DNA from 4 places in the Neobacillus sp. S1115 genome. Region 4 is predicted to be linked to each of the others. Evidence: riboswitches for the same ligand, from Rfam matches in the RefSeq annotation. Region 4 holds a riboswitch; each other region holds the start of a gene.

Region 1 (5,781 bases), 1.4 Mb from region 4:
CGGAGTCTACACCGTGATTCCGTCTGGAGAGGGACGTATAATGGCGCATGATATCCAGTTCAGAAACTTCAGGGAGCAAAGGCTCCTCTTCCCTTAAATATCCTTCTGGAAGGAGCGCAGCAACATCTGCTTCAGGAACATCCATTTCCGGAAGGCTGTATCCGACCCGGCCTGGTGTACTCACTTCAAAAATCAGCTTCTGGTCTTGATTATGCATGCAAATCCCCCAATTCTTTCACTAATGTATCAATCTCTTCCTTCGTTCTTTGCTCTGTCACGCAGATCAGCATATGGCCTGCAAGCTCAGGATAGTCACGGCCCAAATCATAACCGCCAATGATTCCTTTTTGGAGCAGCTGCTGATTAACCTCTTTTACCGGTTTATTTAAATTGACAACAAACTCATTAAAGGAGTGACCATCATTAACTACTTCAAGCCCTGCTTCTTTAAAAGCGATTTTCGCATAATGAGCCTTTTGTAAATTGGCTGTTGCGATTTCGCGGACACCTTTTTTTCCAAGGGCAGTCATCGCAACAGATGCAGCAAGGGCATTTAAGGCCTGGTTGGAGCAAATATTAGAAGTCGCCTTATCGCGGCGGATATGCTGCTCACGTGCCTGCAGTGTTAAAACAAAACCGCGGCGGCCTTGGTCATCTGTTGTCTGGCCGACAAGACGTCCGGGAACTTTACGCATTAGCTTTGTCGTAACCGCAAAATAGCCACAGTGCGGACCTCCAAAGGCAGTCGGGATTCCGAATGGCTGGGCATCGCCGACAACAATATCTGCACCAAATTTTCCTGGAGGTGTCAAAATTCCAAGTGATAATGGATTGCTGGAAACAACAAACATTGCTTTATTTTCGTGAATAATCTCTTCAAGCTCTTTTAATGGTTCAATTCGACCTAAAAAGTTTGGATATTGAACGACAACCGCGGCTACGTCAGCATTTAGCAATCCTTTTAGGGCGTCAACATCAGTAATGCCATCCTTCACAGGAACCTCAATCACATCAAGGTATTGACCCTTTGCGTAAGTTTCCAGAACCTCACGGGATTCAGGGTGAACAGCACCGGAAACCAGGATGGTTTTCCGTTTAGTGTGACCAGCACTTAGCATTGCTGCTTCAGCAAGTGCGGTACCGCCGTCATACATCGAGGAGTTAGCCACATCCATTCCTGTTAATTCACAAATCATTGTTTGGAATTCAAAAATCGCCTGCAGTTCCCCTTGGGAGATCTCCGGTTGGTAAGGTGTATAGGCTGTGTAGAACTCTGATCTTGAGATGACATGGTCAACGATAACCGGCATATAGTGGTCATAAACTCCGGCACCTAAGAAAGACACATTCGATTTTAAATCAGCATTCCGGCTTGCTAACTGAAAAAGTTCTTTCATCAAAGCTGTTTCTGATTTTGCCGGTTTAATATTGTATTCACCTTTAAATCGTACTTTTTCAGGAATATCACTGAATAGTTCATCGACAGTGGAAACGCCAATTGTCTCCAGCATTGCCTGCTTATCTTGTTCAGTCATGGGTAAATAGCGATGTTTCATAAACCTTGCTCCCTTCTGCTATTTCTTTTCTCTTTTATAAAAAGGTGTAGGAACCACTTTCGCTTTTAAACGTTTGCCGCGAATTTCAACTTCCACTTCGGTATCGAGTCCTGCATGTTCGGAAGAAATGAGGGCAAGACCGATGTTTTTCTTTAAGGTTGGGGACTGTGTACCGGTGGTAACTTCACCAATTAGCGCTTCCCCTTTGTAAACTGGATAGCCGTGTCGCGGAATTCCCCGGTCAACCATCTCAACCCCAACAAGCTTCCGGGACAAACCTGCTTCCTTTTGTTTCACGAGAGCTTCTTTTCCAATAAAATCAGCCTCTTTATTCAATTTCACTGCAAAGCCAATTCCTGCCTCAAGCGGGGAAATTTCCGGTGATAATTCCTGGCCGTAAAGCGCTAAGTTTGCTTCAAAACGAAGTGTGTCGCGTGCACCGAGGCCGCAAGGAATAACTCCCTCGTCTTTTCCGGCTTCCAGAATGGCAGTCCAGAGTTCGATAACATCACCGGCATCACAATATACTTCAAAGCCGTCTTCCCCTGTATAACCAGTTCTAGATACAAGTGCTTTTTTCCCATTTAAAACAACTTCCTGCTGGAATTTGAAAAAGCCGATTTGACTTAAATCCGTCTCTGAAGCAAGCTTCTGTAATACCTTTTCAGCAAGAGGGCCTTGAAGCGCAAGCTGTGCCATTGTTTCAGACAAATTTTCGATTGTTACATCGCCTTCAAGATGCTTCTCCAGCCAGTTGTAGTCCTTTTCAATATTCGATGCGTTGACAACAAGCAAATAATGATTGTCTTCAACCTTGTAAACAAGCAGGTCGTCAATAGTTCCGCCGTTTTCATAGCACATCGCAGTATATTGTGCCCCGCCGTCTTTCACTTTTGAGATGTCATTTGTCATCAATTTTTGTAAATAGTTAAGGCTGTCTGGGCCCTTTACCTCAACTTCGCCCATATGGGATACATCGAATAAACCGGCTTTCGTGCGGACAGCTTCATGCTCATCCTTGATGCTTGAAAACTGGACAGGCAACTCCCAGCCCCCAAAATCGATGGTTTTTCCGCCGTATTCCTTGTAAACTTCAAACAGCGGAGTGCGTTTTAATTCCGTCATCATAAATCCCCCTTCATTTACTACATGTTCATTATTTGTAAAAATGAATTATTGCCAATTAACAAAAATAGGAAAACTCCTTGCCGTTTTCCTAAAAACAACAAAAAGGTGCAAAAAAGGACAGAAACCTCCCTTTACCAATAAAGAAGGTCTCTGTCCTTGCACCTGAAAGTTTACCTAAATCGGCTGTCCCCTTTGGTGGCTGGAATCATCCAGCACTCTCCAGAGCTGCGTCCAACAAGAGTTCTTTTGCCTGAGAGATTCACATAAGCTGCTTGCTCCTTCGGCGCTACAAAAAGTAGTCTCTCCCCTTGTTTTCATTCGCACTTATAATATTTTTTTCCAATTTGGTCATACTAATTATACTTAAAAAATAGATTACCTTATTTAAATATTTGAAACTTTCAAAGCTATTATCATCCTACCATTAAAACAACATATCGGGCAATAACAATTTATCGGAAAAAGGAGCTGAAACGGATGAATGTCGAAATGGAATTTGATTCCTCCTGGCAGGATGATTTTTTACATAAAATTGATCATGATGGACCTTGGGGGAATTGGGAGCTTTTTAAATTGGCTATCGATATTGAAAAACACTTGGTGGTCCCGGAATTCGAAGGCCTGCAGGCCCCAAAGCATCTGCCAAATTTGACGCCTCTCCCTCATCAGCTTGAAACAGCCAAGCAGGTGGTTGAAAACATGAACGGAAAGGCCATCCTTGCGGATGAAGTGGGTCTCGGAAAGACTATCGAGGCGGGGTTAATTTTAAAAGAATACATGATTCGCGGATTAGTGAAAAAAGTGTTAATTCTTGTTCCCGCCTCCTTAGTCACCCAGTGGGCACAGGAATTAAATAGCAAATTTTATATACCGGCTGTCACTCAAAGAAAAAGTTATGTTTGGGAACAATGTGATGTCGTTGTTTCCTCCATCGATACGGCGAAACGAAATCCGCATCGGGAGATCATTTACAAGCAAGACTATGACCTCATCATTATCGATGAAGCCCATAAATTAAAAAATAATAAAACCAAAAACTACGAATTTGTTCAAAACTTAAAAAAGAAGTTTTGTTTATTGCTGACGGCAACACCTATTCAAAACAGGATTGAAGAGATTTTTAACCTCGTATCCCTATTAAAGCCTGGTCACTTAGGGAATGAAACTGTCTTTTACGAAAAATATAAACGTGATTCCCGTTCCTTAAATGATGACCAGCATCTAAAAGAGCTAGTCAATAAAGTCATGATCCGCAACCGCCGTGCCGATACAGGAATCGAATGGACGAAACGGCATGTGGAGACGATTCCGATTGAATTTACAAAATCGGAACGCGACCTGTATGACTCCATCTTAGAGCTTAAAAATGAGGGAGACTGGGTTCAAACGAGCAGTTTTTCTGTGATGACTTTGCAGCGTGAAGCATGCTCAAGCCGCGAGGCCGTTTTCTATACCTTAAAAAACATGCTTCTTAAAAAGGAAAACCCAACGCAGGCCTATCAAGAACAAATCAACTTTTTAATTAAAAAGGTAGAGACCGTTGAGCAAAATTCCAAGGCAGTAAAAGCCCTTGAATTAATTCAGAAAATAAATGATAAAGTGATTATTTTTACGGAATACCGGGCTACCCAATTATATTTACAGTGGTACTTAAAGCAGCACGGAATTTCCTCCGTTCCTTTCCGCGGCGGTTTCAAGCGCGGGAAAAAGGACTGGATGCGCGAGTTATTCCAAAAGCATGCCCAGGTGCTGATTGCCACTGAAGCGGGCGGGGAAGGGATTAACCTGCAATTTTGCAACCACATTATCAATTTTGATCTGCCGTGGAACCCGATGAGACTAGAGCAGCGCATAGGAAGGATTCACCGCCTCGGTCAGGAAAAAGATGTCATGATTTATAATTTTGCCATCAAAGATACGGTGGAAGAGCATATTTTAAAGCTTTTATACGAAAAGATTGATTTATTTGAAAGAGTCATCGGAGAACTTGATGATATTCTAACAAAACTAGAATTCGGAAATATTGAAGATCATATAATGGATATCTTTGGCGACTCCTGCTCAGAAGGGGAAATGCGGATTAAAATGGAGAATTTATCTTCAATGATTGAATTTGCACAAAATATGAAAAAAGGAGAATCACATGCAGCAGCAGGAAATTCATAAGTTTCTTTTAAATTATTTTATGGCAAATGAATGTCCCATTGTCACTAATCACCCTGGATACTTAGATGTCCAACTAACAATTGAAATGGATAAGGAACTAATGAATCGGCCCTTTTACTGGCATTATTTAGAGAAAACTGGCGGAATACCAAATCCAATGAGATTGACCCTTATCACCAACCAAAAAGCAGCACCTGAAAATCTCAAAGGGGAAACCATCCATTTTGGTTCGCCCCGCCTGCATCAAATTTTTGAGTCTACAAAAAATTTAGCAAGATATATAAGGCTTTATGAAAATCACGGCAACTCTGCCGTCCAGACTCCCTTGCTGCCATGGCTGTGCATGAATGTAAAAATCTCCTATCAATGTGACCGTAAACGCGATATCTTTAAATCAATCGGCCTTCAGCTTATTAACGGGAAAATGGTGGAGGATTTTCATAATTACCTGCTTAAAATTTCGTTAACGCCGAAAATCCCTGATTACTCGTTTACATTATCACCACTGGTTAAACCAAAAAGTGGAATGGTTCGAATTGAAAATTATTTAAAATCAGTAATTGAAAATGATGACCATACCTGGGCCGATGAAGCAAAGATACGCTGGGAGAAGGATTTAGAACTGCTGAATCATTTTTATGAGGACATTGAAGATGAAAACGAAAGCTATGAGACAGAAAAACAGGCTCTCAAGGATCAATATGAGCCGCGAATTCACATTTCCTTTATCAATGGCGGGCTGTTTTACTTAACAGAAAAAGCAATATAAAAAGAAACCCCCCAAGCCGTGAAATTATGCTTGGGGGTTACTTTTTAAAGTCCACTGTCTTTCATTTTCCGTCTCTTAACCTCTGAATACACAATATAGGGAAGGATGCCAAACCAGCGATACCAGAAGGATGCTTTGGTCTGTTTTCGCTCGAGGCGCTGA
Region 2 (5,781 bases), 3.0 Mb from region 4:
ATGCCATCCTTGTTCGCAGCTTTAATATGCACTCGTTAGAATTCGGTGAAAATTTAAAGGCAATCGCAAGAGCAGGAGCAGGTGTCAATAATATTCCGGTCGATAGATGTACAGAGCAAGGTATTGTTGTGTTCAATACCCCTGGGGCAAATGCCAACGCTGTAAAAGAAATGGTCCTTACCTCATTAATAGCTTCTTCCCGTAACCTTTTTGCCGGTGTAGCTTGGACTAAGTCGTTAGATGGTGAAGGCGAACAAATTCCAAAGCTTGTCGAAGCAGGCAAAAAGCAATTTGTCGGAAAAGAAATTAAAGGGAAAACGTTGGGTGTTATTGGATTAGGAGCGATAGGTGCACTTGTGGCCAATGATGCGCTGGATTTAGATATGGATGTTATCGGATTTGATCCATTTATCTCTGTTGATACCGCTTGGAATTTGTCCCGCAATGTGCAGCGGGCCATGACGATTGAACAGTTATTTGCAGAATCAGACTATATCACTGTTCACGTACCGCTAACCGATGACACAAGAGGAATGTTTAACCAAGCAACCTTCAGCATCATGAAGGCTGGTGTTCATATTTTAAACTTCTCCCGTGGTGAACTTGTCAATGAAACAGACATGGCTGCCGCTCTCGAAAGCGGAAAAGTTGGAAAGTATATTACCGATTTTCCGAATGAAAATGTGATCAAAATGAAAAATACAGTTCCGATTCCACACTTAGGCGCCTCTACAATAGAATCAGAGGAAAATTGTGCGATCATGGCAGCTCGTCAGGTGAAGGAATTTTTAGAAACAGGCAATATCAAAAACTCAGTGAATTTCCCAAATACCAGCCTGCCTTATACTGGTAAGCGGCGCGTAGCAGCATTCCATCAGAATGTTCCAAATATGGTTGGACAGATTACATCTGCAGTATCCAGCTATCATTTAAACATTGCTGATATGGTCAACAGAAGCCGCGGGGGTTATGCCTATACAATTATTGACATTGATAATAAAGTAAACGGTGAAGTTATTCCAGGATTAGAGGAAAAAGTAAAACAAATTCCTGGAATGGTGACAGTTCGGATCATTTAATTAGGAAAAATTAAGTTACATCAAAATGGAGCCTGGTTTCAATACCGGCTCCATTTCTTTTACCCAATTTGATTCTATGCTGATAATTTTAATTTTTTCTCTTTTTTCCTTCTATAGGAATACAAAGCAAATAATAGAATAAACCATAGTGGTGTCAACAATAGGGCCGGACGGGTAGCGTCGGCGAACAGCATGATGATGAGAATCGCCGCAAACAAGGTCAGGACCGCATAATTAACAAATGGTGTAAATGGTGCTTTAAATTTTGACTTTGCCTGTAAGTCCGGACGAGTTTTCTTATACCTTACATGACAAATCAGAATGACGCCCCAAACCCAAATAAAACAAATGGCACTAATGGTTGTCACAATTCCAAAAGCCTGCTCCGGAATAAGCTTGCTAAGGAGCGCTCCCCCTGTCAGGACAAGAGTCGAAATCAACAACGCGTTACTTGGCACATGATTTTTATTCAGTCTAGCAAAATTGGCTGGTCCCTGGCTATTGTTGCTTAAATTATATAAAATCCGGCTTGTTGAAAACATCCCACTGTTACAAGCAGAAGCGGCAGAAGTTAAAACGACAAAATTAATAATTCCTGCGGCAATCGGTATCCCGACTAAACTAAACGTTTTGACAAACGGACTTTCAGCGGCATTCAGTTCTGTCCATGGATTAATACATAGAAGAACAATCAATGCGCCAACGTAGAAAAATAAAATCCGCAAAGGAATTTTATTAATGGCCGATGGGATATTTTTTTCCGGATTGGCTGTTTCCGCTGCCGATACACCCACTAATTCCACACCAACGAATGCGAAAACGACCATTTGGAATGAAAGCAAGAAGCCTGTCATTCCATTTGGAAAAAGGCCGCCATGTTCCCAAAGATTTTTAATAGAAACCGCCCCTGCATCTGTCTTGAATCCCATCACTAGCAAAATGATCCCAATTCCGATTAAGGCAAGAATGGTAATGACCTTTATTAAGGCAAACCAGAACTCCAATTCTCCAAAAAGCTTTACCGTTAATAGATTGAGGCCCAATAAGACGACCAAACAGACAATTGCAGGTATCCACTGTGGGATATCAAACCAATATCGTACATATACACCAACAGCAATCACATCAGCCATAGCGGTCATAATCCAGCAAAACCAATAGGTCCATCCCGTTACAAACGCAACTCGCGGTCCAAGGTAATCTTCGGCAATGTCAGTAAAAGACTGATAGCCCGCCTTAGACAGCAGGAGTTCCCCCAGCGCCCTCATCACAAAGAAACAGGCAATACCTACGATTAAATAAGCAAAGATAATGGATGGGCCAGCCAGTTGGATGGCTTTACCCGACCCCAGGAATAATCCGGTACCAATGGTGCCGCCAATTGCGATAAGTTGAACGTGCCGATTTGCTAAATTCCTCTTTAATTCTTGCTGTGCCAACCTTGACTCCCCCTTAAAATTTAAAAAACCCAATAAAAAAAGAGATTGGATGTCCTCCAATCTCTTAGGTCTAAGAATAACAAATAATACTTATTAAGCTGACAATTGTCAGCATGACAAATATATATTCAGTACTCTTCTGTCCTTTTGCCTGAGATTGTGAACCCTTCGGCGCCGCGGAATCCGCGGTCTCTCCAGAAGCTGCTCCTGCTATAGTGTGATCCATAGCAATCATAGCTTGCTAATTATTAAGTTTTTTAGATAATATTGTTGAATAATTTTTAATTTTAGTAGTATTAAATTATTTTGTCAACAACAAATGACTCTTAAATATTTTAATGACTCTCTGGAATTAATTTAAATCCCAGAGATAAGAATTTGAATTCGCTTTCATTAAGTTGTAATAGAAAGCCAAAGAACAGAAAAAGTATGTTATAATAATTGTCGAAATAAGTAGCTTTGTCTATAAAGGAACAGAATATATAAACGGGAAGGAACGTGAAAGAATGAGTAACGGAATTTTCAAAATCCCAACACCTACAAACGAGCCGGGCAATTCATATGCGCCAGGTACAAAAGAACGGGAAACATTAAAAGCAGAATTAAAACGCCAATCTGAAATGGTGATCGATATCCCTGTCATTATTAATGGCGAAAATATAAAGACGGATACAGTGAAGCAAGTGGTTATGCCACATAATCATCAACATGTTTTAGCAAACTATTCTCAAGCTGGAGAAAGAGAACTGCGTGATGCTGTTGAAGCGGCGATGGCTGCTAAAGAAGCATGGGCTAATATGGCTTGGGAACACCGTGCAGCTATTTTCTTAAAAGCTGCTGATTTAATCTCTGGACCATACCGTGATGTCATGAATGCTGCGACAATGTTAGGACAATCCAAAACAGCTGTTCAAGCTGAAATTGATTCTGCACAAGAATTAATAGACTTCTTACGCTTTGGCGTTGATTATGCAAATCAGGTTTATCAAATTCAGCCAAGCAGCATGAAGAATGTATGGAATCGTACCGATTACCGTCCATTAGATGGATTTGTTTTGGCGATTTCTCCATTTAACTTCACAGCCATTGGCGGAAACCTTCCAGCAGCGCCTGCCATGATGGGGAACGTAGTCGTGTGGAAACCTGCAACAACTTCAATTCTAGCAAACTACTACTTTATGCGTATTTTAGAAGAAGCAGGATTACCAAAAGGTGTCATCAACTTCGTGCCTTCTCGTGGTTCACAAGTATCAGAAGTGGTATTAACAGACCCTCGTATGTCTGGATTCCATTTTACTGGGTCTACAAGTACGTTCCAAACGATTTGGAAAACAGTAGGGGAAAACATTGCAAGCTATAAATCTTATCCTCGTTTAATTGGGGAAACAGGCGGTAAGGACTTCGTATTTGCTCACGAAACAGCACAAGCAGACAAAGTTGTAGCTAACCTTGTTCGTGGTGCGTTTGAATACCAAGGTCAAAAATGTTCAGCCGCTTCTCGCGCCTACATTCCAGCAAGCTTATGGGAAGAGGTAAAAGCTGGTTTAGTGGAACAAACTGCAAAGCTTAAAGTGGGAGATGTCCGCGACTTCAGAAACTTCATGGGTGCAGTTATTGATAAAGCGGCTTTTGATTCCATTACAAGCTACATCGACTATGCAGCAGCTTCTGAAGAAGCAGAGATTATTGCTGGCGGTACTTATGATGATTCTGTTGGATATTTCGTTCAACCGACCATCATTGTGACTACAAATCCAAACTTCAAAACAATGGTGGAAGAAATCTTTGGACCAGTCTTAACCATCTATGTATATGAAAATGATCAATTAGAAGAAACATTGCATGCAGTAGATACTGCTTCTATGTATGCCTTAACAGGTTCGATCTTTGCCCAAGATCGCGGGGCCATTGTTCACTTAGAAAACCGCTTATCCGGCGCAGCTGGAAACTTCTATATCAATGATAAACCAACTGGTGCGATGATTAATCAACAGCCATTTGGCGGTTCTCGTGGATCTGGTACAAACGATAAAGCAGGTTCTGTATTCAACATGATCCGCTGGACAAGTCCTCGTGTCATCAAAGAAAACTTTGCACCAACTGCAGAAGTTGCTTATCCATTTATGGATGCAGAATAATAAATAATGTAAAAAAGAGGTTGAAACCAAACGTTTCAACCTCTTTTTTTATTTTTCTAGCCGGCACCAATGCCTTTATACTCCCCATTATTAACCATTTAAAATAAAATACTTTTCTCACCGAATAAACAATTGTTTTCAATCTAGGATTCGACACCTTTTACTATTACCATATGGTAATATTTTCATATTGCTTATTACTTATATAAGCTCTTTTTTTTGTGAATCTAGAACATGGATGGACCAAATTTGAGTGAAAAGAAGGAGGCCCGTTATGAAAGACAAAATTGTAATTATTACAGGTGCAAATTCCGGGATTGGAAAAGCAGCTGCCTATAAATTTGCATCAGAAGGCTATCATGTAATTATGGCTTGCCGCAATATGGAGATTAGTACCGCCGAACAAAGAGACATAATTGAAGCCACCAAAAATACCGATGTAGATCTGATGGAACTGGATGTTTCTTCCTTTGATTCTATTCGTGCATTTTGCTCAGCTTTTAAATCCAAATACCCGCGGTTGGACATCCTCATCCACAACGCCGCCTACTTAAATCACGGTGTAAAAGAATATAAACTTAGTACCGACAATATCGAATTATCCTTCGCTACGAATACATTTGGTCCTTTTTTAATGACTCATTTATTGGCCGATCATCTTGAAAAATCACCAGACCCGAGAATACTCCATGCTTGTACGACAAACATCAAAAATTTCTTCGACCCGAAAAGGAAGATTGAATTTGACAATTTGCGTGGAGAACTGAAGGACACCCGGCCTTATAGCACTTATAAGATGTATGGTGATTCGAAAATGGCACTATTAATGCTGACCTTCAAAATGGCAGAAGAATTGAAAAACAGAGGGATTAAAGTTAATGCCCTGCAAATTAATCGTGTAAAACTTTCAAAAGAGACGATTGAAAAAATGAATTCTGTTTGGAAAGTATTTGCAAGGGTACAAAATCTTACGAATCCTCTACCATCAGGCATGGCCGATACCTATTTTCACATTTGCACATCAGATGAATTTAAGGATGTGACCGGGCAGCTTATCAACCATAAGAGAGAAATTGCTAAACCAGCAATAAGCGAAAAGGGCTTTACTCAATTGAAAAACATATT
Region 3 (5,781 bases), 2.7 Mb from region 4:
CATCTAACAGCCTCTCCCAAAGCGCTTCCACTTTGTCTGCCGCTAAATAAAGCTCAAATCCGTCCTCTCCCGTATAGCCGGTGCGTGAGACTAGTACACCAGAGATCCCGGAAACCGTGACATGATCAGCAATATGGAAAAAGCCAATTTCCGCTAAATTTGTATCGGTTACTTTTTGTAAAATTTTTTCGGCTTTTGGACCTTGAATGGCAAGCTGGGCAGTGTCAGAAGAAATATTTGTTAAGGCTACATTCCCTTGTGCCTGCTGTTTCATCCACTCGTAATCTTTTTCAATATTTGCCGCATTAATCACAAGCAGATACTTTTCACTCGCTAACTTGTAAACTAGTAAATCATCGACTGTTCCGCCGTCCGGGTAACACATGGCCGTATACTGTGCCTGGTTGATCTGAAGCTTGGTTACATCGTTTGTTACGAGGTAATTAATATAGCTCTCAGCATCTTTTCCTTCTACAAGGACCTCACCCATATGTGAAACATCGAACAGGCCTGCTTCGTTACGGACTGCCTCATGTTCTTCTAAAATTCCGGAAAATTGAACCGGAAGCTCCCAGCCTCCAAAATCAATGACCTTTGCGCCGTACTTTTTATAAGTTTCAAAAAGCGGTGTCCGCTTTAATACTGTATCTGTACTCATCTGAGCCCCTCCGTCTTAAGTGTTTCTGCAAAGTAACCGATCTTTTAATTTTATTCCCGTGTCCGTCATGGCTAGGCCGCCGAGTGCCGTTTCCCTTAGTGTTCGCGGCATTTCCTTGCCTATTTTGTACATTGCCTCAATGATTTCATCACATGGGATCCTGCTTTCAATTCCGGCAAGCGACAGGTCGGCTGCTGAAAAGGCAATCGAAGTGCCGATCACGTTCCGCTTAATGCAAGGAACTTCCACGAGACCGGCAACCGGGTCACAAACTAGCCCTAAAAGGGATTTCATCGCGATCGCGGTGGCGTTGACGACCTGCTCTGGTGTCCCGCCCTTTAATTCAACAATTGCGCCGGCCGCCATTGCGGTGGCCGAACCAACCTCCGCTTGGCATCCTCCTGCCGCTCCAGAGATAAAGGAGCGGTTGGCAATCACATATCCGAGTGCACTTGCGGTAAACAAACCCATGACTAAATCTCGATAGGAGGTGTCGTCATTCTTTCGCAGTGAAAATAAAACCCCCGGTAAAATACCGGCTGCCCCGGCCGTTGGCGTCGCCACAATCACGCCCATCCGTGCATTGCTTTCAGATGTTGCCATCGAGAACGTCATTGCATCGTTAATATATGGACCTGACAAGCCCTTCCCGTTATTTACATATTCGCTCATCTTGACGGCATCACCGCCGGAAATACCGCTTGGTGCCGGGGAAGCATCTTCTACACCGGTCTCCACTGCTTGCTTCATTTTAATTAACCGCTCTGCCATCATATCGATGATCGTCTCTTTGTCACGGCCGGACTTTTCCATTTCCACCATCAGCATCATTTCGCCAACTGTTTTCCGTTCGCGGTTACAAAGTTCAATAAGCTCGTTCATTGACCGAAAATCCATCATACACCCTCCAAGATCGCTTCATGAAAAGGATTGGAACGAAATTTTGCTGCAATTTCTGAAAAATCATCACTTGTGCTTAATCGAATATCAACTATTTCATCATCAATCATAAAGATTTTTGATAAACCGCCGCCTAATGATACACCGCCTACTTTAACAAACTGGCCCGCACGTCTTGCCCTAATAACAGTTGTATTGGGATGATCGTAATAAGGACAGCGATCTTCAAATTTAAATTCATAGTGAAGCCCGTATCGTTTGGTTAATTCAACCGCATATCTAATTCTGGTATCATCTGTATTCATCCCAAGCAGGCCGCCAAGAAGCGCTTTATCTGTTCCGTGTCCCTGGTATGTTTCGGAGAACGAATCATAGAAAGTAATATCCGCCCTTTGCGGGGATCCTCCAAGCAGCTCATAAACAAATTTCCCAATTGATACAACACCGGCGGTATGAGAACTCGATGGCCCAACCATAATCGGGCCGATGATGTCAAAACAGCTTTGATACTCCATTAAGTTACCCCTTTCTTACACAGTGATTGGCTGTTGAAATAATGGAAATCTCCCGCAAATTGCTTTTGTCGTCTTTCTTCCCTGCTCGATCACGGTTAAATCCCCTTTGCTCTTAAGAACGGCTGCGATCACTTTTGCGATTTGCACCATTTCCTCTTGTTTCATTCCACGTGTGGTTAACGCGGCTGTTCCCATGCGGATTCCGCTTGTCACAAACGGGCTTTGCGGGTCGTATGGAATGGTGTTTTTGTTAACTGTAATCCCGACTTCTTCAAGCAATTTCTCTGCTTCTTTTCCTGTTAAATCCCATGGACGCACATCGAGGAGCACAATATGATTATCAGTCCCGCCGGATACAAGCGCTGCCCCTTCCTGCTTTAATGCCTCTCCCAGTGCAGCTGAATTTTCAATAATTTGTTTGGCATATTCCTTAAAGCTTGGCTGCAATGCTTCATTGAAAGCAACTGCCTTAGCGGCAATGATATGCATGAGCGGCCCGCCCTGAATTCCTGGAAAAACAGCTTTATTTATTTGTTTGATTATTTCTTCATCGTTTGTTAAAATCACTCCGCCTCGTGGGCCGCGCAATGTTTTATGAGTGGTGCTGGTCACAACATCCGCATATGGAACCGGAGAAGGATGGAGACCTGCAGCCACAAGTCCAGCAATATGTGCCATATCAACCATCAGTTTTGCGCCAACCTGATCGGCGATTTCTCTAAATCTCGCAAAATCAATAACTCTCGGATAGGCGCTTGTACCGGCGATAATTAATTTTGGTTGATCTCTTTTCGCAACTTCTTCCAGCTCATCGTAATCAATCAGGTGATTGTCTTCTCTTACCCCATAAGAAACGACATCGAACCATTTTCCTGACATTGCTACCGGGCTGCCGTGAGTTAAATGGCCGCCATGCGATAAATTCATCCCCATAATCTTATCGCCTGGTTGAAGCAGGGCGAAAAATACAGCAGTATTGGCCTGTGCACCGGAGTGAGGCTGGACATTGGCAAATTTGGCGCCGAATAATTTGGTCAGCCGTTCAATCGCTGCCTGTTCTGCGACATCCACAAATTCACAGCCGCCATAATAGCGCTTACCGGGATAACCCTCGGCATACTTATTCGTCATCACGCTTCCCATTGCTTCCAAAACATCCGGGCTGACAAAGTTTTCTGATGCTATTAATTCCAACGTATGAAGCTGGCGGTTTTTCTCACTTTCAATCGCCTCAAAAATTGTTGAATCGTTTTGTTGTAAACTCATTGATTATTCCTCCAATTTCTCCATATTGCTTTTAAAAAAAACAAAAAAGGACAGAAAAGGGGTGTAGAATCATCCCTTCTCTGTCCTTTTACCTGAGAGTTAAACTCCAATCTTTATGGAGCATTCTCCTTTGGTGGCATTTTCAAATACGCTCTCCAGAGGTGCGTCCTGTTATGGTTCTTTTACCTGAGAGATTGGTTCCAAGGGTTTTTTTGGAACTTGCTCCTTCGGTGGTAGATGTAGATAATACACTCTCCCACAACAATCATCCGCTCTATTCAATTTTATTATTTTCAGAATAATCATTCTGTTTGTAATTGTCAATGCCTTTTTTGATAAGGTTGGTTATCACAAATAAGAAGGATTTGCTTCTACATTTTTGAAGTAAACCACTTCGCCATCACTTTCACCATCGAAAATAACCGTTGTATTAGGGGAGAAGACTAATACGTCCCCTACTTCTGCCACATATTTATTTCCTTCTACATCGCGGACAACCATTTTACCTTTGGTCACAACTTTAATTTCGATAAACGTAAATTCTGCAGAATAATCAACCGAAGGCTGGAGTGCATAGTAACCCATTGTTAATACTTGTTTTTTATCTGTAATCGGCACATCAAGGATTTGCCCCTTTAACTCAGGTGTTCCCCGCAATACGCTTAATTCATTTAATTTATAGGTTCCTGCTTTAATTAATTGAATGCCCGGTTTTGCATCTAAATAAGTTAATTGGCTTTGGGTTAATGTTTTTTCGCTCATTTTTGCACCTCTAAATTTATTATTTTTTTAATCGTTCTAGGATAATGGCAATTTAATAATCTATTAGATCTTTGCTTTCTGTTTTAAAGCAGGGCGATTGATAGAGAAAAGAGAAATATCATGTTCGGTTTTGCCAGTTGTCACTAGTTGGCTTAGCGTTTCACCAACAACACTTGAGAATTTAAATCCATGGCCGGAGAAGCCTGCTGCGATTGCCACATTGGAGTACTGCGGATGCAAATCAATCACAAAATGCTCATCAGGTGTTTTTGTGTACATGCAAACTGCCCCTCTTTTAAGCGTTCCAGTAGCACCCGGCATGTATTCTTCTAGGAATCTGCGAATATTTCCTTCATCCTCCGTATAGATACCAAATTCACGATTAATTGTATCCGGGTCGATTTTTTGACCGAATGTATGGTATCCTATTTTCAAACCGCAGCCGCTGAAGCTTGGGAACCCGTAATAGATGCCTGTCGGTACTTCAACCATGAAGGCCGGGAAACCATGTGTATTGCTATACTGTGATTCTTCGCATTCGAAGAACCCAACAACTTGGCGGTAAGGCTGTAACGGAATATCAATATTTAATTTTGATAGAAGTTTGCTGTTCCAAGCCCCCATGCTCAAAATCAACTTACTGCCGGTAAAGGAACCAAATTCAGTTTGGATTTTGACAGAGTCCTCGGAAATCTCAAAATCCTCAACCCTTGTATGTGTTAACACTTTTGCACCATTTGCTTCTGCTAGCTCGCGATAGGCGCGAATGCAATTTTCACTGAATAAGACGCCAGAGTTTTTTTCATAGATTGCGTTAAAGTTTTCAGGGACGGTTACACCCGGCCAGCGCTGATGAATTTCTTCGCCTTCTAGTAAATCAACATCCAACCCATGAATGCTAGCAGCTTCTATCGTTTCAGCAACGAAGTCAGATTCACCTTTAGGTCCAAATACTAAAACACCGGTTTTTGTAAAAATCTTATGATGTGTTTCTCTCTCAAGTTCATACCATAACTCTTGGGCTCTTAAGGCAAACGGTACATACTCCCGTCCTTCACCATAGGCATGGCGGATAATCCGTGTGTCACCGTGATGGCTGCCATTCGTATGAGGCGGATCAAATGCATCTACCAATAATGTTTTCACACCTTGTTTGGCCAGGTAATAACCTGCTGCCATTCCCATCGATCCTGCGCCAACTACAATTACATCAAAATCTTTTTTGCTCATCGTTTCTGCTCTCCTTTTGCAATAATTTAAATTTTCTTAATTCTTTAATAACATCTTACGACCTTTCTGCCATCATGTAAAATGATTAAAAGAGATACTATCTATCTCTATTAGAAATACTTTCTCTATTAGCAATGTGGTAATAGGAACAACAGATTGATACGGGGGAATAGCCATGGAAATTAAGGATTTGCGGATTTTTCAAAAGGTAGCTGAATTCGGAAGCATTTCAAAGGCCGCCAAAAGCTTAAATTATGTTCAATCCTATGTAACCGTAAGGATCAGGCAGTTGGAGGAAGAACTTCAAACCGAGTTATTTCACCGCTCAAGCCGCGGCATGGTTATCAATTCGGAAGGGAAAAAACTATTGTTTTATGCTCAAAAAATTATTTCCATGGTCGATGAGATGTTAAAAGTGGTTCAAGACTCGGATAACCCGGTTGGCACCCT
Region 4 (5,781 bases):
CAAGAATGTCACAATTGAACTTTGTGAAAATGTGTTTCTGAAAGACGAAGCAACAAACGCATCCGCTTCAGAACAAATTGATAAAATGAACGCCAGCGCCATCATGACAAGAACACCCGCTACTTTGGAATGTCCAAGTGCCGCTAACGTAGAAGTCGGAATAAATGTTTGCATCGCTGAAGCGATTAACGAACCCATCACCAAGTACTTCCCGACGTGGAAAAATTCATCGATGGTATGAGTGATCACGCTGACCAACTTTTGCTTCGTATTTTGTTTCGAATGGTCATGGACATGAACATGTTCATCCGCATTCAGCCTTAACTGGTTCGTCTTAACCACGAAAGAAAGAACAATCCCAACTAAAATCGAAACCACGATGGCAAACCCGGCACGATACCAAACCATCGTCCAGCTATTGCCAAAGGCGATGTACGTTGAAAAAAGAACGATCGGATTGATAATTGGTCCGGTGAGCATAAACGAAATCGCGGCGGGAAGGGCCACACCTTTTTCGACTAATCTTTTCGTAATGGGAACAATTCCGCATTCACAGCCTGGAAAAATTGCGCCTACGAAACTAGCAGTTATCACCGAAAGAATCTTATTTTTCGGCATGATGCGGACAATCATATTCTCCGAAACAAACACTTCGATCAGTGCCGCAACAAACGCGCCGATCACAATAAAAGGAATTGCTTCTATTATTATACTAATAAATATCGTGTTTAATTGTAACAATTGATTCATAGGAGATCCTCCTGTAATGAAGCCTCAGTTAAAAAACATACAAAATTATAACAGAAATAATGGCAAATGATAATGTTTTTCGTTTCCAGAAGTGGGAAATTTCTTAACCGAATTAATAAATCTTTTGAAAAAATCACAAAAACCTATTATCATAAAACTAAATGTTATTATAACCTGGTCTTAATATTAAGTAATAATTTAGGTAAACTGGAGATTATTGTATGTCAATTGAGACGAAACAAAAGAAACCTAATATTGACGACTATTTTAATTCACTCGGAATCAAAGAATGCAAAAGCAAGCTCGCCTTTTGGAAGCACGTCACTGCTGTAGATTCCGTCTTGGCGGAGGAACTGGAACCGCTTATTTCCCGCAAAAGGAAAGGGAACATATATGATGTGAAGAATCAAACCCTGCCATTTAGTTTAGCGGCAGAATCGTGGACGATGTCCTTTCACAAATCATTGCTCACCTGGGTAAGCCAGCAAAAGCAATTAAAGCCAAAGAGAATTTTGGAAATCGGGTGTGATAATGGATTGTCGGCATGCTGGTATGCACAGCTTTTTCCTGATGCGGAAATCGTCGGAGTCGACCAGTCGGAAAACGGAATCCAGTGTGCCCGGCAGTTGGCCAAGCAATTAGGGCTCTCAAACGTGAGTTTTTATCAAATCGGCTTTATGGAGCTCCTCGACCATTTTTCTAAGCATTCTTTTGATATGATTATTTCGGTACGCAGTTTTCATGAGATTATGGGACCCATTTTCATTCAAAAATATTGGTCACTGCCTGATCACCTGAAGGAAAAACCAACGTTTGGTGACAGCTGGTATTTACAAATAGTTGACTTCTTTTTAACCCCGAACGGAACTTATCTCTCTTGTGAGCGATTGGAGAGCCCGGCAGATGTCGGAAAGTGGGCAAATTTACTGAAAGAAGCCAATCTCCATGTACAATGGAGTGACAGTGAAATCATCGACTATTATGATTTTAGAACAAAAAAGCAATCTCCTGTCATCGTAGCGACAAAAAAAGAAACAAGACTTTCCACTTTGGAAGGGATGGAACACCTATATTCGAAAAATCAGCCGCTTATATTAGAGGCTGGCCAATCCTATACCACGGTGAATGCAGAGTTTGCCTTCCACCGACTAGGAGAGAAAACATTTCAATCTGGACAGTATTTGGCTGTACCCAACCACTGGTTTATGTATCGATTTGAAGTTTGGGAAACGAATGATTTTCTGCTCGTCTATTGCTATGGTAATATGGGGTATCGTCAGTTGGACATTCTTCCTGCCGGGACATACGGAGAGGCAGAGCTGCTAATCGAGCAGGCAGCCGGCCAGTTCTGTCACCTCGGACCGATTGTAAAGTACAACAGCCTGAAAGACCGTCCAGAATAAAAGCTTCATTTATAAGGAAGGGGGAGTCATGGTTGAAATCCAATGCCCTAAAAGGTTATCGGAAATTAAGAGATATCTATGAAAATAATCTGACAGTGGAATTGCTTTCAGAAGAGATCAAGACATGTGTGGCGGATGATGATGCAGTCGCTGTTAAAAAGGAAATGTTTGATTGCGATTTTGATATTTATGGGGTTAAACAGGGCGGAAAACTTATTGGATACGTAAAAAGAGAAGATATAAAAAAAGAAGGAAAAATAAGTGAGTTTGTTGAGGATTTTCATGCCGATAACCTTATTTCAGATTCCACTTCTTTGATTGATTTGCTGGATATTTTTCAGGAGAGAGAATTCACCTTTATCCTTGAAAAGAACAAAGTTACCAGGATCGTCACGGTGGCCGATTTGCAAAAGCAGCCAATAAGGATGTTGGCTTTTAGTTTCGTTTCACTTCTGGAAATGTATATCATTTCAGTGATTAAAGAATTTTATCCGGATGGCAGCTGGGCTGATAAGTTAACAGAATCAAGATTAACCAAAGCAAAAGAGCTTTTGGAAGAGCGGTTAGCAAAAAATGAAGCCCTGACTTTGGTGGACAATTTACAGTTATCCGATAAAGGCACGATCATTCGGAAAACGCCAAAATTAGTCGAGCTGCTAGGCTTTGAATCAAATAGTCAATGCAAGGAATTTTTCAGAAAAATTGAGGAATTACGAAACAATACAGCCCATTCCCAAGAAAAAATTTACCATGACTCAAAGGAATTTATCACTATACTTCTACAATTACAAAAGATACTAAACGTAGATTGATTGGGTTGAACTATAAGCCAGAGCAGAAGTGTTCAATGGAAAAAAACTCCTTATATTTGGGCAATCAATCTTATTTTTATAATAAGGAATTTTTCCTGAATTATATATATTCTGAATATTCGATTGACATTGTTTATTTGATAAACTAATATGAAATTAAATTCATATTAGCGGATGAATATTATGGGAGAGACTAAACGCATCGTTTAGCACCGAAGGAGCAAATTCCAAAAATCAGGTATCAATCTCTCAGGTAAAAGGACCATAATAGGACGCATCTCTGGAGAGAGCCCATGGGGCCGCCAAAGGAGTCAAACTCTCAGGTAAAAGGACAGAGAAAAGTAGGAGAACCCCTATTTTTCTCTGTCCTTTTTTGGTTGAGAGAGATGGGAATAAGTAAATAAAGGGGCTGGATATTTAAAAGAAAAAATGAAAGCGCTTTTTTATGCCGATTTATGAAACCTATTTTGGATATTAAAATTGCAAGCATCAGGAGGGGAAAATGATATGCAGGAACAAAAATTGGCTAGAGGATTAAAAAACAGGCACGTACAGCTAATCGCTATTGGCGGGGCTATCGGTACAGGTTTATTTCTCGGGGCGGGAAAGTCGATCCACTTAGCTGGACCATCGATTTTATTCGCTTATCTGATTACAGGCGTCATTTGCTTTTTAATCATGCGTTCATTAGGAGAACTGCTTTTAAGCAACTTGAACTATCATTCTTTCGTTGATTTTGTTCAAGATTATTTTGGTAATATGGCTGCCTTTATCACCGGATGGACCTACTGGTTTTGCTGGATTACGATTGCAATGGCGGATTTGACAGCAGTTGGAATTTATACTCAATATTGGTTTCCCCATGTGCCACAGTGGATGCCAGGATTAATTGCCCTCGTTTTTTTACTCATGATGAATCTTGCAACCGTAAAACTATTTGGTGAAATGGAATTCTGGTTTGCATTAATTAAAGTCATCGCCATCCTAGCACTCATTGTAATTGGTATTTTTATGATTTTTAAGGGCTTTTCTACAGATTCAGGACCATCGAGTTTTACGAATCTATGGAGCCATGATGGGATGTTCCCGAATGGCATAAATGGTTTTATCCTCTCATTCCAAATGGTCGTCTTTGCGTTCGTAGGCATTGAACTTGTAGGACTTACAGCTGGGGAAACAGAAGACCCGGAAAGAGTGATTCCAAAAGCAATCAATAATATCCCTATTCGTGTTATCATTTTCTACATTGGTGCCCTTTTAGTCATTATGAGCATCTATCCATGGAACGCAATCAAACCAGCCGAAAGTCCATTTGTCCAAGTATTCGTGGCAGTTGGTATCGCAGCAGCAGCAGGTATTGTCAATTTTGTTGTTCTCACATCTGCAGCTTCGGCATGTAATAGTGCCATCTTTAGTACAAGCCGTATGGTATACTCACTTGCAAAAAATAATAATGCACCAAAATCACTTTCTAATCTTACTGTACGTAAAGTACCCTCCAATGCATTGTTCTTCTCAACTGTTGTTATTTTAATTGGCGTTGCTTTAAACTATATAATGCCTGAAGGAGTATTTACACTGATCACTAGTGTTTCTACTGTATGTTTTATCTTTATATGGGGAATTACTGTTATTACCCATTTAAAATATCGTAAAACAAGACCGGATTTAGCGAAAGCAAACAAGTTTAAAATGCCGTTTTTCCCAATTGCCAACTATTTAATCCTTGCTTTCCTTACGTTCGTACTTATCGTACTTGCACTTGCAGAAGATACCCGTATTGCTTTATTTGTCACTCCAGTTTGGTTTATTTTGCTGATTGTGATTTATAAAATGCAAAAAACGAAAATAAATAAAGCGGATGAAGTGAATCGTGGGCCGGTAGTAGGAAATTAATCTGTACTATTGAAATTGTGTGGACTATTTATAGGAAAAAAAACACTAAACTCTTTCTTTTTCGAGTTTAGTGTTTTTTTCCTAACGCTTATTTATTGTCTGGAAATAATTACTTGTTGATAACAATATGAAAAAGAGATATATTATAATTCCTGTCGCCAATCAGGTGACTGAAATACAGTTGATAAGCTTTTAAATGATGATGTATTGGAAAAAACTTTCTGTTGCATCAAAATAACAATGATGTTATGATGTGAAAGTTGCTCTTAAACAGAGTGTTCTGGTCAATCTCAATTGGAAAAAATTGCTGATTGATAGATTGTTAGAAATGCGATATGATAGTCATTGTCGCTTCTGAAAAAGCGAAAGACAAAAGCATTGATAGTTCTTTGAAAACTAAACAAACAAAAACGTCAACAAACAATAATTATCATGTTTCTTCTATTAGATAGAAAACATGAGCCAACGTAACATTTTTGAGCTAATCAACTCAACTTTATTGGAGAGTTTGATCCTGGCTCAGGACGAACGCTGGCGGCGTGCCTAATACATGCAAGTCGAGCGAATCACTGGGGCGCAAGTCCCACTGGTTAGCGGCGGACGGGTGAGTAACACGTGGGCAACCTGCCTGTAAGACTGGGATAACTTCGGGAAACCGGAGCTAATACCGGATAATTTCTTCCCTCACATGAGGGAAGGTTGAAAGTCGGTTTCGGCTGACACTTACAGATGGGCCCGCGGCGCATTAGCTAGTTGGTGAGGTAACGGCTCACCAAGGCGACGATGCGTAGCCGACCTGAGAGGGTGATCGGCCACACTGGGACTGAGACACGGCCCAGACTCCTACGGGAGGCAGCAGTAGGGAATCTTCCACAATGGACGAAAGTCTGATGGAGCAACGCCGCGTGAGCGATGAAGGC

The links. Region 4 has a riboswitch for glycine ahead of ACZ5B7_RS15640 (amino acid permease). Riboswitches for the same ligand answer to the same signal wherever they lie in the genome.
Region 1: it holds a riboswitch for glycine, as region 4 does, so the genes downstream of both, gcvT (glycine cleavage system aminomethyltransferase GcvT) here and ACZ5B7_RS15640 (amino acid permease) in region 4, are expected to answer to the same signal.
Region 2: it holds a riboswitch for glycine, as region 4 does, so the genes downstream of both, ACZ5B7_RS30075 (amino acid permease) here and ACZ5B7_RS15640 (amino acid permease) in region 4, are expected to answer to the same signal.
Region 3: it holds a riboswitch for glycine, as region 4 does, so the genes downstream of both, glyA (serine hydroxymethyltransferase) here and ACZ5B7_RS15640 (amino acid permease) in region 4, are expected to answer to the same signal.

What each region holds. Positions count from the first base shown of each region.
Region 1 is NZ_AP038275.1:4,611,426-4,617,206, forward strand. It holds gene gcvPB (aminomethyl-transferring glycine dehydrogenase subunit GcvPB) at 1-217, opposite strand, end outside; gene gcvPA (aminomethyl-transferring glycine dehydrogenase subunit GcvPA) at 210-1,556, opposite strand; gene gcvT (glycine cleavage system aminomethyltransferase GcvT) at 1,575-2,681, opposite strand; glycine riboswitch at 2,833-2,909, opposite strand; glycine riboswitch at 2,913-3,002, opposite strand; gene ACZ5B7_RS22535 (DEAD/DEAH box helicase) at 3,162-4,850, shown strand; gene ACZ5B7_RS22540 (YqhG family protein) at 4,828-5,619, shown strand; gene ACZ5B7_RS22545 (YqzE family protein) at 5,664-5,781, opposite strand, start outside.
Region 2 is NZ_AP038275.1:6,200,222-6,206,002, forward strand. It holds gene ACZ5B7_RS30070 (phosphoglycerate dehydrogenase) at 1-1,079, shown strand, start outside; gene ACZ5B7_RS30075 (amino acid permease) at 1,154-2,518, opposite strand; glycine riboswitch at 2,648-2,726, opposite strand; gene pruA (L-glutamate gamma-semialdehyde dehydrogenase) at 3,025-4,656, shown strand; gene ACZ5B7_RS30085 (SDR family NAD(P)-dependent oxidoreductase) at 4,931-5,781, shown strand, end outside.
Region 3 is NZ_AP038275.1:538,267-544,047, reverse strand. It holds gene gcvT (glycine cleavage system aminomethyltransferase GcvT) at 1-658, opposite strand, end outside; gene sdaAA (L-serine ammonia-lyase, iron-sulfur-dependent, subunit alpha) at 674-1,555, opposite strand; gene ACZ5B7_RS02675 (serine dehydratase beta chain) at 1,555-2,073, opposite strand; gene glyA (serine hydroxymethyltransferase) at 2,089-3,339, opposite strand; glycine riboswitch at 3,418-3,500, opposite strand; glycine riboswitch at 3,504-3,608, opposite strand; gene ACZ5B7_RS02665 (hypothetical protein) at 3,688-4,101, opposite strand; gene solA (N-methyl-L-tryptophan oxidase) at 4,165-5,331, opposite strand; gene ACZ5B7_RS02655 (LysR family transcriptional regulator) at 5,507-5,781, shown strand, end outside.
Region 4 is NZ_AP038275.1:3,216,489-3,222,269, reverse strand. It holds gene ACZ5B7_RS15655 (permease) at 1-768, opposite strand, end outside; gene ACZ5B7_RS15650 (methyltransferase domain-containing protein) at 972-2,153, shown strand; gene ACZ5B7_RS15645 (hypothetical protein) at 2,186-2,965, shown strand; glycine riboswitch at 3,140-3,240, shown strand; glycine riboswitch at 3,243-3,303, shown strand; gene ACZ5B7_RS15640 (amino acid permease) at 3,473-4,861, shown strand; rRNA gene ACZ5B7_RS15635 (16S ribosomal RNA) at 5,358-5,781, shown strand, end outside.